Regions from separate parts of the Prescottella sp. R16 genome, predicted to be linked through region 2. Evidence: riboswitches for the same ligand, from Rfam matches in the RefSeq annotation. Region 2 holds a riboswitch; the other holds the start of a gene.
The links. A riboswitch is a leader RNA that binds a small molecule or an ion and turns the genes downstream of it on or off. The one in region 2 is predicted to bind S-adenosylmethionine.
Positions count from the first base shown of each region.

Region 1 (7,286 bases), 1.7 Mb from region 2:
GGGGAGGGATGATCGTCGTCGGCGGGCCCGGTCACGTGCGAGTCGCCGGTCAGGGCGTGTTCGACGAGCACCACGTTGTCGCGGTTCGGGGACAGCTCGCCCCACCGCTGTACGGCCAGGGTGACGTCGGGCAGCACCGCACCGTTCTCGAGTTCGACCGAGCCGATGTCGACGAAGCCCAATTGCCCGTCCGGCGGGGGGAACCCCGCCGGACGGGCATGGCGAACCGAACTGACCGTCAAGATGCCGCCGCCGCGAATCCGGTCTCGAGGTCGGCGATGATGTCGGCGATGCCCTCGATGCCGACGGCCAGGCGCACCAGGCCCGGCGTGACACCGGCGGCGAGCTGCTCCTGCGGGGTCAGCTGCGAATGCGTCGTCGACGCGGGATGGATCACCAGCGAGCGCACGTCACCGATGTTCGCGACGTGGCTGTGCAACGTCAGCGCGTCGACGAACTTCTTGCCCGCGTCGACGCCGCCCTTCAGTTCGAACGTCACGATGGCACCCGTGCCGCGCGGCGCGATCGTCTTGCCCCGCTCGTACCACGGCGACGACGGCAGACCCGCGTACGACACCGTCGCCACCTCCGGGTGCGCCTCGAGGAACTCGGCGACGGCCTTCGCGTTCGCGACGTGCCGCTCCATCCGCAGGCTCAGCGTCTCGATGCCCTGCGCGATGAGGAACGCGTTGAACGGGGAGACGGCGGAGCCCAGGTCGCGCAGCAGTTGCACCCGCGCCTTGAGTGCGAACGCCGGCGCACCCAGATCGGCGTAGACGACACCGTTGTAGCTCGGATCCGGGGTGGTGAACACGTCGTGCCGGCCCTGGGTCCAGTCGAACGTGCCGCCGTCGACGATCACACCGGCGATCGAGGTGCCGTGCCCGCCGAGGTACTTGGTCGCCGAATGGACGACGATGTCGGCGCCGTGCTCGAGCGGCCGGATCAGGTACGGGCTCGCGACGGTGTTGTCGATGATCAGCGGGAGACCGTTCTCGTGCGCGACCTTCGACACCCCCGGGATGTCGAAGATGTCGTTGCGCGGATTCGAGACGGACTCGCCGTAGAACGCCTTCGTGTTCGGTCGGATCGCGGCCCGCCACTGCTCGATGTCGTCCGGATCGTCGACGAACGACACGTCGATACCCAGCCGGCGCAGCGTGTAGTGGAACAGGTTGTAGGTGCCGCCGTAGACGCGCGGGCTGGCCACGATGTGGTCGCCGGCTCCTGCGAGGTTGAGGATCGCGAACGTCTCCGCGGCCTGACCGGACGCGAGCAGCAGGGCCGCCACGCCACCCTCGAGTGCGGCGATCCGCTGCTCGACGGCGTCCTGCGTCGGGTTCATGATGCGGGTGTAGATGTTGCCGGGCTCGGCCAGACCGAACAGTGCGGCCGCATGATCGGTGCTGTCGAACGTGTACGACGTGGTCTGGTAGATCGGCAGCGCCCGCGCGTTGGTGGTGCCGTCGGGCAACTGGCCGGCGTGGACCTGCTTCGTCTCGAAGCTCCAGGTGTCCGTGATATCGGTCATGAGTCGTCTGCTCCGGATTCGGGAGTAGGGGAGAGCCGACGGCGATTGTCGCGCGCCGGGATGACTGGGCTACCTACGACAACAACACATCATGAGAACCTCCGGTGGGGCATGGCCCGGTCAGTGGGTCCGTCCCAGCGGACCCGCGCTTGTCACCCGACTCGCGTCGGGAAACCTGGTCATCACCCGGGGCACCCCACCGCGGTTGGAGGGTTGCCGGCCAGCGAGCCGGGGCTTGACGCTGACACTCTTGACCTGACCGCCGATAGTAGCGGTATCGACCGCGCGGTTGGAAGGAGGGCGGCAGGAAACGCATCACGGACATAGCGACCTGCTGTGATGTGGCGCACCGAAATACTCTTGCTGTCGACACCGCCCCCTTGTCGACCGGGAGTTCGATCGTGAAAGACACCGCCGCACCGCTGCACCGCGGACTCACGGCGCGCCACATCCGCTTCATCGCGCTCGGGTCCGCGATCGGCACCGGACTGTTCTACGGCTCGGCGGAGGCGATCGAGAAGGCCGGCCCCTCGGTACTGCTGGCGTACCTGATCGGCGGCGCCGTCATCTACCTCGTGCTGCGGGCGCTCGGCGAGATGGCGGTGAGCAACCCGGTGTCGGGGTCGTTCGGCGAGTACGCGAGCAAACACCTCGGCCCGTTCGCCGGATTCGCCACCGGCTGGACGTACACGTTCGAGATGATCGTCGTGTGCCTGGCCGACGTCACCGCGTTCGGCGTCTACATGGGGTTCTGGTTCCCCGACGTACCCCGCTGGATCTGGGTGCTCGCGGTCGTCTTCTTCATCGGCGCCCTCAACCTGCTCAGCGTCAAGGTGTTCGGTGAGGTCGAATTCTGGTTCACCCTCGTCAAGATCACCGCCATCGTCGCGATGATCGTCGGCGGCATCGCCGTCCTGATCTTCGGGTTCGGCATCCACGACACGTCCGCCGGCGTCTCCAACCTGTGGGCCGACGGCGGCTTCTTCGCGACCGGCTTCGGCGGTTTCCTCGCATGCTTCGCGATCGTCATGTTCGCGTTCGGCGGCACCGAGATCATCGGTATCACCGCCGGCGAGGCCGAGGACCCCGAACGCACCATCCCCAAGGCCATCAACACCGTGCCGGTGCGCATCATCCTGTTCTACGTGCTCACCCTCGCGGTCATCATGGCGATCAACCCGTGGCAGTCCGTCGATGCGCAGGGCAGCCCGTTCGTCGAGATCTTCTCCGGGCTCGGCCTCGGCCCGGCCGCGACGGTCCTCAACATCGTCGTCATCACCGCCGCCCTGTCCGCGATCAACAGCGACGTGTTCGGTGCCGGACGCATGATGTACGGCATGGCGCAGCGCGGTCAGGCGCCCGCCGTCATGCGCCGCGTCTCCCGCGCCGGGGTGCCGTGGATGACCGTCGTCATCATGGTGGTCACGCTGCTCGTCGGCGTCCTGCTCAACTACCTCATTCCCGAGCGGGTGTTCCTCGTCATCGCGTCCATCGCCACGTTCGCGACCGTGTTCGTGTGGCTGATGATCCTGCTGTCGCAGTACCGTGCCCGGAAGGCCATGACCGCCGACGAGGTGAAAGCTCTGAAGTTCCCGGTGCCGCTGTGGCCGTACGGGCAGCTCGCCGCCATCGGGTTCCTCGTCTTCGTCATCGCCCTCCTGGCCTTCGACGTCGACACCCGTGTCGCGTTCGTCGTCGGCGCCGGCTGGCTCACCCTGCTCGCCCTCGCCTATCTGCGTTGGGTCCGGCCACGCACTGAAACTTTGGTTACCCACGAGTAGGGTGTGAGGTTTCCCGCCCGGTGGTTGCCATCCGAACGAATAGCAGTACGCTCGTCATGTTTGGGTCGGTTCCGTGACGGGAGGCCCGAACCGATACGTTGGATAATCGAACCGTTGGCGGACTCACCCACAAAGTGGTCTGCGCACCCCCGATACCCAGGGGACCTGGCGCCCAGGTAGCGGCGCCAGGGACACTTCCTAGGAGGACGCGAAGCCCCCATGTCCAAGATCAAGGTCGAAGGCAAGGTCGTCGAACTCGACGGCGACGAGATGACCCGCATCATCTGGCAGTTCATCAAAGACAAGCTGATCCACCCCTACATCGATGTGGATCTCGAGTACTACGACCTGGGCATCGAGCACCGCGATGCCACCGACGACCAGGTCACCATCGACTCGGCGAACGCCATCAAGAAGCACGGCGTCGGCGTCAAGTGCGCGACCATCACGCCGGACGAGGCTCGCGTCGAGGAGTTCGGCCTCAAGAAGATGTGGCGTTCCCCGAACGGCACCATCCGTAACATCCTGGGCGGCACCATCTTCCGTGCGCCGATCCTGATCTCCAACGTCCCGCGTCTGGTCCCGGGCTGGACCAAGCCGGTCATCGTCGGCCGTCACGCGTTCGGCGACCAGTACCGCGCCACCGACTTCAAGGTCCACCAGGCCGGCACCGTCACCCTCACCTTCACCCCCGAGGACGGCTCCGAGCCGATCCAGCACGAGGTCGTGAAGATGCCCGAGGACGGCGGCGTCGTCATGGGCATGTACAACTTCAAGAAGTCCATCCAGGACTTCGCGCGGGCCTCGCTGTCCTACGGCCTGCAGCAGAACTACCCGGTCTACCTGTCGACCAAGAACACGATCCTCAAGGCCTACGACGGCATGTTCAAGGACGAGTTCCAGCGGATCTACGAGGACGAGTTCAAGGCCGAGTTCGACGCCGCGGGCCTCACCTACGAGCACCGCCTCATCGACGACATGGTCGCCTCCTCGCTCAAGTGGGAGGGCGGCTACGTCTGGGCCTGCAAGAACTACGACGGCGACGTCCAGTCCGACACCGTCGCGCAGGGCTACGGCTCGCTCGGCCTGATGACCTCCGTGCTGATGACCCCGGACGGCAAGACCGTCGAGGCCGAGGCCGCGCACGGCACCGTCACCCGCCACTACCGTCAGCACCAGCAGGGCAAGCCGACGTCGACGAACCCGATCGCGTCGATCTTCGCGTGGACCCGTGGTCTCGCGCACCGCGGCAAGCTCGACAACAACCCGGAGCTGATCGAGTTCGCGAACCAGCTCGAGGACGTCGTCGTCAAGACCGTCGAGAACGGCCAGATGACCAAGGACCTCGCGCTGCTGATCGGCCCGGACCAGGGCTGGCAGACCACCGAGGAGTTCCTCGCGACCCTCGACGAGAACCTGCAGAAGGCGCGCGCATAGTCGCGTCGCCCCGGTAGCGTCACAGCGGTACCGAAACGGGACGTTCCCCACACGGGAACGTCCCGTTTCCGTTTCCCCGATAGGCTGGCCCGTCCGCCGCCCACAGGCGACGGCGCAGGATTCGCGGAAGGCTCTTCTTGACCAGCACGCTCCCCACCAGGGAACTTTCGACCCCTGTCGTCTCGTCCACCGTCCGCCGCCGGGCGATGTTCGCGCTCGCGATGGGCGGCTTCGGTATCGGTACCACCGAATTCGTGGCGATGGGACTGCTGCCGCAGATCGCCGGCGGCCTCGGCGTCTCCGAACCGACCGCCGGTCACGTCATCACCGCGTACGCGCTCGGTGTCGTCGTCGGCGCACCGCTCATCGCGGCCCTGACCGCCCGCACCCCCCGCAAGGTGCTGCTCATCGCACTCATGGTGGCGTTCACCCTCGGGAACGCGGCCGCGATCGTCGCCCCGAACTACGGCGGGCTGATGGTCGCCCGTTTCGTGGCCGGTCTACCGCACGGAGCCTACTTCGGGGTCGCGTCGCTCGTCGCCGCGCACCTCGCGGCCCGCGGGCAGCGTGCCAAGGCCGTCGCGACGGTGATGGCCGGTCTCGCCGTCGCCAACGTGATCGGAGTGCCGGTCGCCGCCTGGATCGGCCAGCACCTCGGCTGGCGCAGCGCGTTCGCCGTCGTCGCCGTCATCGGCACGGCGACCGTGCTCGCGATCTGCGCGTGGGTGCCGCCGCTGCAGGATCTGCGCACCAGCGATCCACGCACCGAACTCGGTGCCCTGCGACGCGGTCAGGTGTGGCTGACGCTGATCGTGGGCACCGTCGGCTTCGGCGGCATGTTCGCCGTCTACACGTACGTCGCGTCGACGATGACGGAGGTGGCGGGGCTGCCGATGACGCTCGTCCCGGTCGTCCTCATGGTCTACGGGCTCGGCATGGTCGCCGGCAACGTGCTCGGCGGGGTGCTCGCCGACCGGGCCCTCACCCGCGGCCTGTTCACGGTCCTCGCCGCACTCGTCGTCGTCCTGGCGGTGTTCGCGGTCGCCGCCCGCAACCCGTACACCGCACTGCCCGTGCTGTTCCTCATCGCCGTCGCCGGATCGGCGCTCGTCCCGGGCCTGCAGACACGGCTCATGGACGTCGCCGCCGACGCCCAGACCCTCGCCGCGGCCCTCAACCACTCGGCCCTCAACATCGCCAACGCGTTCGGCGCGTGGATCGGGGGTGTCGTCATCGCCGCCGGCTTCGGCTACACCGCCCCCGCCCTCGTCGGTGCCGGGCTGGCCGCGGCAGGCCTGGCGGTGCTGGCGCTCGCCGTCGCCACGGCCCGCCGTCGGTGACGTCCGCTACGGTTGCCCGCGTGCCCCACATCATCACCACCGTGAACGTCAACGGCGTCCGCGCCGCGGCCCGCAAGGGACTGCTCGCATGGCTCGCCGGCTCCCAGGCCGACGTCGTCTGCCTGCAGGAGACCCGCGCCACCGACGACCAGCTGCGCGACACCCTCGCCCCGGCCCTGGACGCCGGCTGGCACATCGCCTCCGCGGAACCGGCCGCGAAGGGCCGCAACGGGGTGGCGGTGCTGTCCCGGCGGCCCGCCGACGCCGTGCGCATCGGCTTCGGGGACGACGAGTTCGCCGACGCCGGCCGCTACCTCGAGGCCGACTTCGACGACCTCACCGTCGGCAGCCTGTACCTGCCGACGGGGGAGGCCGACACCCCCAAACAGGAGCAGAAGCAGCGGTTCATGACGTCGTTCGCCGCGCATCTGGGCCGCAGTGCCGAGGCCGCGGCCGCCGCGGGACGGGACGTACTCGTGTGCGGCGACTGGAACATCGCCCACACCGAGCGGGACATCAAGAACTGGAAGGGCAACGTCAAGAAGTCCGGGTTCCTGCCGGAGGAGCGGGCCTGGGTGGGAGCACTGCTGGCCGACGGCACCTGGACCGACGTCGTCCGCCGCCTGCACCCGGACGTCGACGGCCCCTACTCGTGGTGGTCGTACCGCGGCAAAGCGTTCGACACCGACGCCGGCTGGCGCATCGACTACCACCTCACCACCCCGGCGCTCGCCGAGCGGGCCAAGGAGGCCGTCGTCGAACGCGCCGACACGTACGCCGAGCGCTGGTCCGACCATGCCCCCGTCACGGTCCAGTTCCGCTGATGGCCGCACCGAAATCGAAGAACCCGATCGTCGCGCTGCTGGTGGCCCTCGCGGGCCTGGCGGTCGCGGTGTTCGTCGGCACCACCCAGATCGGTGGGGACACCGATACGGCGGCCGCCACGACCACCACCACGAGTGTCACGGCGTCGTCCGCTCCGAAACCTGCGGTACCGAAGACCACGTCACCGAAGACCACGGCGCCCGTGGACTCCACGATCCCGCAGGCCGTGTGGGCAACGCTCGCGGCGGTCGACGCCGGGCGCTGGCCGCCGTCCGACGCCCCCGGCACCCAGGGCGGCCGCACGTTCGGCAACCACGAGGGGCGGCTGCCCGCGTCGAACGACGGGCAGAAGGTTCGCTACCAGGAGTGGGA
Region 1 is NZ_CP130943.1:3,424,023-3,431,308, reverse strand. Features, by position in the region: gene metX (homoserine O-acetyltransferase MetX) at 1-242, opposite strand, end outside; gene Q5696_RS16080 (bifunctional o-acetylhomoserine/o-acetylserine sulfhydrylase) at 239-1,531, opposite strand; SAM riboswitch class IV at 1,672-1,787, opposite strand; gene Q5696_RS16075 (amino acid permease) at 1,933-3,312, shown strand; gene Q5696_RS16070 (NADP-dependent isocitrate dehydrogenase) at 3,532-4,749, shown strand; gene Q5696_RS16065 (MFS transporter) at 4,887-6,089, shown strand; gene Q5696_RS16060 (exodeoxyribonuclease III) at 6,110-6,913, shown strand; gene Q5696_RS16055 (guanyl-specific ribonuclease) at 6,913-7,286, shown strand, end outside.
Region 1: another riboswitch for S-adenosylmethionine. It lies ahead of Q5696_RS16080 (bifunctional o-acetylhomoserine/o-acetylserine sulfhydrylase); the one in region 2 lies ahead of Q5696_RS02770 (aminotransferase class V-fold PLP-dependent enzyme).

Region 2 (7,286 bases):
GCTGCTGCTGGTGTCGGGGGCACGGGTCGTGGACGTGGCCGCGACGGGCGAGCGTTTGGAGGGCACGCTGGTGCCGGCGTCCGACGACGTCACGGCGGAGGTGACAGGGCAGCCGGTCGACGCGGTCGCACCGCTGGGGCATCCCACCAATCTGCCGACGTATCTCGACGAGGCACTGGCCGGGTATGCAGAACTGTGGGCGTCGGCGGGACACCCGGAGACCGTCTTCCGCACGACGTTCCCCGAGTTGCTGCGGGTCACCGCGGGGCTGGCCGTCGACATGGGGGCGGCCGCGTCCGCTCAGTGAGCACAATCCTGGTCGCCCGGAGGACCCGCTCCTATAGTGGCGGACAATCGTCCTGGTTCGAATCGGAGAATTGTCTTGTCACAGCCTGTCGAGAACACGCCCGACCTCACCGTCGTCCCCACCGAGGCCGGGATCGGCAACGACGAGTACAAGGCGGCAATGCGCCGCCATCCGGCCGGGGTCACGATCGTCACGCTGGATTCGCCGAACGGGCCGGTCGGCTTCACCGCGACGTCGTTCGCGTCGCTGTCGATGAATCCGCCGTTGATCTCGTTCAACATCGCACTGAGCTCGTCGAGTGCCGACGCGCTGCACGCCGCCGATTCGATCGTGGTGCATCTGCTCGGGGAGCATCAGCAGCATCTCGCACAGCGGTTCGCCCGCACGGCTGCGGAACGGTTCAGTGACGAGTCGCTGTGGGCGCGGCTCGAGACGGGTGAGCCGGTACTGCACGGCACGCCGATCTGGATGCGCACCACGGTGCAGCAGTTGATTCCCGCGGGCGATCACACGCTGGTGATCGGTCTGATCACCCGCCTGCACAACGACAACGACGACGAGGCCGCGTCGGCGCCGCTGCTCTACCACGAGGGCTGCTACCACCGGCCGACTCCTCTCGACCGGTAGTACTACGAGGTCAGACGCACTCGGCGGCGCCCGCGGTGCCGGTGGAGAAGCCGCGGGTCTCGGGGACCGGGTTCCACAGTCCATCGGTCTTGCCGTAGTTCCAGGTGGCGCGGCCGTCGGCGAGCTGCCGAACGGCGGCGATCAACCGTTCGACGTCCTCGGAGCCGGTACCGAGGCCGAGGCTGGCGCGGACGGCGCCGCCGGCGAGACCGATGCGGTTCAGGACGGGGTGGGCGCAGAAGCGGCCGTCGCGGACGCCGATGCCGTGTTCGGCGGACAGGTAGGCGGCGATCTGCCCGGGCTCGTGGCCGTCGATGGTGAACGTGACGATGCCGACGGTGTCGGGGGCGTCCGCCCACAGGCGCAGCAGGTGGACACCGTCGATCTCGGCGAGTCCGTCGGCGAGGCGGGACGCCAGCACGCGCTCGTGCTCGACGACCTGCTCGAAGTCCAGGGCGGCGAGGGCGTCGCAGGCGGCGGCGAGGGCGGCCACCCCGAGGACGTTGGGGCTGCCGGCCTCGTGCCGGGCCGGAGCCTGCGCCCACACGGTCTCGTCGAGGGTCACTTCGCGTACCGCGCCACCGCCGGCGAGGTAGGGCTCGGCGGCGTCGAGCCAGTCGCGGCGGCCGACGAGGACACCGGCACCGAACGGCGCGTACAGCTTGTGCCCGGAGAAGGCCAGGTAGTCGACGCCGGTCTCGGCGAGGTGCACGCGACGGTGCGGGGTGAGCTGGGCGCCGTCGACGAGGATGCGGGCACCGTGGCGGTGCGCGATCTCGGTGAGTTCCGCGATCGGCAGGACCTCACCGGTGACGTTCGACGCGCCGGTGACGGCCAGCAGGGCGGCGGGGGCGGCGGCCAGTTCGTTTTCGATCCGCGCGACGGTGTCGACGACCGTGTCCGCGGCCTCGACGATGCGGGAGTTCTTCCACGGCAACAGGTTTGCGTGGTGCTCGATGTCGAGGACGACGACGTCGCCGGGCACGCACGTGGCGAGCAGGTTGAGCGAGTCGGTGGTGTTACGGGTGAAGACGACCACCTGGTCGGTGTCGGTGCCGACGAAACGTTCGACGGATCCGCGGGCGCTCTCGTAGGCGTCGGTGCTCACCCGGGAGGCATAGCCGGCGCCACGGTGGACGCTGGCGTAGAACGGCAGCAGCTCCTGGAGGCGGTCGGTGACCTGCGCGAGCGCGGGGGCGCTGGCCGCGTAGTCGAAGTTCGCGTACGTACAGCTGCCGCCGCCGACGAGCGGAACCTGCGTGTCACAGCCGGAGACGCGAGCGAGGGGGCCGGCGCAGGTGGCGGTGGGTACAGCGGTCATCACAACATCCTTCGAGTCCTGGGACCCGTCGGCTGGAGACGCCATCGGAGTCCGCGCTTGCCATGTCCTTGTGGACCATGACCTGGTCGTCACCCGGAGCACCCCACCGCGGTTGGAGGGTTGCCGACCAGCTAGCCGGGGCTTGACGCTGGTACTCGTGACCTGGCGACGAGGATGGCAGAACGGTTCGGCAACTGTCAAACGCGATACTGGTGCCGGATCCGTTCACCGAACGGTCATCCGGAGGTGGGACAACTGCTGAGACAGCCGCCTCGGCACAGACGAGCAGGACAGGACTTCAGCCGTGCCCCTTCGATCCGATTCCGACACGGGCCGACGTTCGGCGATTCCCGACGTGTTCCTCCGGTCCTCGCACGCGCCCGCGCCGCGCACGCTCGTCGACGTCCTCGAGGCGACGGCGGCCGCACATCCCGACGCGGTCGCGGTCGACGACGGCCACGCACCGCTCACCTACCGCGAACTGCTCGACGAGATCGCTTCCGGTGCAGAGCGTCTCGCATCGGCCGGGGTCGGCGCAGGCGACCGGGTCGGGGTGCGGATGCCGTCGGGGTCGCGCGAGCTGTACGTCGCGATCCTGTCGGTGCTGGCGGCGGGTGCGGCGTACGTGCCGGTCGACGCCGACGATCCGGACGAGCGCGCCGAGCTCGTGTTCGGGGAGGCTCGGGTGGCGGCGATCGTCACCGGCGACGGCATCGCGGCGGGCACGGCGGCGGCCCGCGCCGACTCCCCCGGTGTCCGTCGCCCGGGTCTCGACGACGACGCCTGGATCATCTTCACGTCGGGCTCGACCGGCACCCCGAAGGGGGTCGCGGTCACGCACCGCAACGCCGCGGCGTTCGTCGACGCCGAGGCCCGGATGTTCTTGCCGGACAGCCCACTCCGTCCGGGTGACCGGGTGTTGGCGGGTTTGTCGGTGGCGTTCGACGCGTCGTGTGAGGAGATGTGGCTGGCGTGGCGGCACGGGGCGACACTGGTGCCGGCGCCGCGGTCGCTGGTGCGCAGCGGTATGGATCTGGGTCCGTGGCTGGTGTCGCGGGACGTCACGGTCGTCTCGACGGTCCCGACACTGGCGGCGATGTGGCCGGCCGAGGCACTGGAAGCGGTGCGGCTGTTGATCTTCGGTGGCGAGGCGTGCCCACCGGAGCTGGCCGAGCGGCTCGCGGTACCGGGCCGCGAGGTGTGGAACACGTACGGACCCACCGAGGCGACGGTCGTCGCGTGCGGGTCGTTGATGGACGGCACCGGTCCGGTACGGATCGGACTGCCGCTCGACGGCTGGGATCTCGCGGTGGTCGATGCGTCCGGCGAGCCGGTCGCCGAGGGCGAGGTCGGCGAACTCGTCATCGGAGGGGTGGGGTTGGCCCGGTATCTGGATCCGGCGAAGGACGCCGAAAAGTATGCGCCCATGCCGACTCTCGGCTGGGACCGCGCGTACCTCAGCGGCGACCTGGTGCGCCTCGACACCGCCGGGCTGCTGTTCCAGGGCCGCGCCGACGACCAGGTGAAGATCGGTGGCCGGCGCATCGAACTCGGTGAGGTCGACAACGCGCTGCAGAACCTGCCCGGGGTGGCCGGGGCGGCGGCCGCGGTCCGCAGGACGCCGGCCGGCACCGCGATCCTCGTCGGCTATCTGGCGAGCACCGATCCGGACTTCGACCTCGACACCGCCCGGGCGCTGTTGGCCGAGCAACTGCCCGCGGCCCTGGTGCCGCGGCTCGCGCTGGTCGACGAGCTCCCCACCCGGACATCCGGCAAGGTCGACCGGGCCGCGTTGCCGTGGCCACTGCCCGGCACCGAACAGGATCCGGAGGCGCTGGGCCTCGACGGCACCGCCGCCTGGGTGGCCGGACTGTGGTCGTCGATCCTCGGCGCCCCCGTCACCGGACCGGACGCCGACTTCTTCGAGATGGGCGGCGGTTCCCTGACGGCTGCACAGCTGGTGACGGCGCTGCGGGAACGGTTCCCGGAGATGACCGTCGCGCAGTTGTACGACCATCCGAGGCTCGCGTCCCTCGCCGGTTTCCTCGACGACCTCTCCCCCGCCGTGACCGCGGCGCCGCGCCACGTCGCCCCGGTGTCACGGCGCGCGCAGGCCGCACAGATCGCGGCGACCGTTCCGCTCATGACGTTGACCGGGCTGCAGTGGGTGACGTGGCTGGCGATCGCCGGAAACGTCCTGTCGTGGACGGGCGCAGCCTGGGCCCCGACCCTGTCGTGGTGGTGGGTCTCTCTCCTGTTCGTCCTCGTCGTCACCCCGCTGGGACGCATGACGATCGCGGTCACCGGCGCGCGACTGCTGCTGCGGCGCCTGCGACCGGGCACCTACCCGCGCGGTGGACCCGAGCATCTGCGGCTGTGGATCGCACTGCGGCTCGTCGAGGCGAGCGGCGCCGACAATCTGTCGGGTGCCCCGTGGATGCTGTACTTCGCCCGCGCGCTCGGCGCGAAGGTGGGCCGCGGCGTCGACCTGCACACGCTGCCGCCGGTCACCGGCATGCTCGAGCTCGGCGACGGCTGCTGCGTCGAACCCGAGGTGGACCTGTCGGGGCACTGGATCGACGGCGACGTCGTGCACATCGGCGAGATCCGCATCGGCGACGGTGCCGCGATCGGCGCCCGATCGACGCTGCTGCCGGGTGCCCGCATCGGCCGCGGCGCCGAGATCGCGCCGGGGTCGGCGGTGTTCGGGAAGGTCAAGGCCAATCAGCACTGGGCCGGCTCCCCGGCCGTCAAGATCGGCAAGGCGTCGCACCCGTGGCCCGAACAGGCCCCGGCGAAGGCCACCCGCTGGGTTCCGGTCTTCGGGGTCACGTCCGTCGTCCTCGCCGGTATGCCGATCTTCGGGCTGGCCGCCGGGCTGCTCCTGATCGGCTGGTGGGTGCGCGACGCCACCGACCTGTCCGACGCACTCCTCCGGGCGCTCGCGGTCCTGCCGGTCGCGACCCTGTCGAGCCTGTTCGTGTTCGCGGCGCTGACGGTGATCGCGGTCCGGCTGCTGTCGATCGGGCTCACCGAGGGATACCACCCGGTGCGCAGCCGCGTCGGCTGGCAGGCGTGGGCCACCGAACGGCTCATGGATTCGGCGCGCACGTTCCTGTTCCCCCTGTACGCGAGTCTGCTCACCCCGCTGTGGCTGAAACTGCTGGGCGCCGAGGTCGGTCGCGGTACCGAGATCTCCACGGCCCTCGTGTTGCCGAAGTTCACGACGATCGCGGACGGCGCGTTCCTCGCCGACGACACGATGGTCGCGAGCTACGAACTCGGCGGCGGCTGGATGCGCATCGAGCCGGCCAAGGTCGGCAAACGCGCGTTCCTCGGCAACTCCGGGATGGCCGGGCCCGGCCGGCGCGTCCCGAAGAACGGTCTGGTCGCGGTGCTGTCGGCGGCCCCGAGCAAAGCCAAGTCGGGGTCGTCGTGGCTGGGCAGTCCGCCGGTCCGGTTGCGTCGTGCCGCCACCGCGTCCGACGCGTCCCGCACGTTCGATCCGCCGCTGCGGTTGAAGGTGGCCCGCGCGTTCGTCGAGACGTGCCGGCTGATTCCCGTCGTGATCACGTTCGGGATCGGCCTGGGGGTGCTGTTCGGCCTCGCGTGGCTCGTCTCGGTCGGCGGGTTCGGGCTGGCCGCGCTGGGCGGCGGCCTCGTGCTGATGGTGGCCGGCGCGGTCGCCGGTCTGGTGTCGGTGGCAGCGAAGTGGCTCGTCGTCGGCCGGATCGGGGCCGTCGAGCATCCGCTGTGGAGTTCGTTCGTGTGGCGCAACGAGGTGTCCGACGCGTTCGTCGAGACGGTGGCCGCACCGTGGTTCGCACGGGGCGCGAACGGCACCGCCGTCATGAACGTGTGGCTGCGCGGCCTCGGGGCGACGATCGGCCGCGGCGTGTGGTGCGAGACGTACTGGCTGCCCGAAGCCGACCTGGTGACCCTCGGCGACGGTGCCACCGTGGAGCGGGGGTGCGTCGTGCAGACGCATCTGTTCCATGATCGGATCATGTCCATGGACACCGTCACCCTCGGCGCGGGTGCCACTCTCGGCCCGCACTGTGTCGCGCTGCCCGCCGCCGGTCTCGGTGCGGGGGCGACCGTCGGACCGGCGTCGCTCGTCATGCGCGGTGACATGGTTCCACCGTCGACCCGCTGGCAGGGCAATCCCATTGCGCCCTGGAACGATCCGGCTCTCGAGGCCGGTGGTGCGCAATGAAGGTCGACGCGCCGATCGACCCGTATCTGCCCGAGTCCGGCAACCGCGGCTACCGGGTGTCCCGCTACGACCTCGAGCTGACGTACAAGGTGCACAGCAACCGGCTCACCGGGAAGGCCACGATCACCGCGACGACGACCGACGTCCGGAGCCGCTTCTCTCTCGATCTGGCACCGGCGATGCAGGTGGCGAAGGTCTCGGTGAACGGTCGGCGCGGCGCCAAGTACGCGCATCGGGGCGGCAAGCTGACGATCACTCCACCACAGAAGATCCCGGCCGGCGGCGCCCTGGTGATCACCGTCCAGTACGCGGGCAACCCGCAGCCGGTGCCGAGCGCGTGGGGCGAGGTCGGGTGGGAGGAACTGTCCGAGGGGTCACTGGTCGCGAGCCAGCCGAACGGGGCATCGTCGTGGTTTCCGTGCGACGACCATCCGAGTTGCAAAGCGCCGTACCGTATTTCGATCACAACGGACTCCCCGTACCATGCGGTTGCGAACGGTTCCCTGATTCGCAAGCAGACCAAGGCGAGCCAGACCACATGGGTGTACGAGCAGACCGAGCCGATGGCGTCGTACCTGGCGACCGTGCAGATCGGCCCGTACGTGCGACGCCGCCAGGACGGCTCCCGCGTCCCGATCCACGCACTGCATCCCGTGGAACTGCGTGAGACGTTCGACCACGACTTCGAGCGCCAGCCGCAGATGCTGGACGTCTTCGAAAAGCTGTTCGGCCCTTACCCGTTCGACGACTATTCGGTGGTCGTGACGGGCGACGAACTGGAGATCCCGATCGAGGCGCAGGGCCTGTCGATCTTC
Region 2 is NZ_CP130943.1:598,853-606,138, reverse strand. Features, by position in the region: gene Q5696_RS02780 (YbaK/EbsC family protein) at 1-307, shown strand, start outside; gene Q5696_RS02775 (flavin reductase family protein) at 467-934, shown strand; gene Q5696_RS02770 (aminotransferase class V-fold PLP-dependent enzyme) at 945-2,255, opposite strand; SAM riboswitch class IV at 2,304-2,418, opposite strand; gene Q5696_RS02765 (Pls/PosA family non-ribosomal peptide synthetase) at 2,560-6,471, shown strand; gene Q5696_RS02760 (M1 family metallopeptidase) at 6,468-7,286, shown strand, end outside.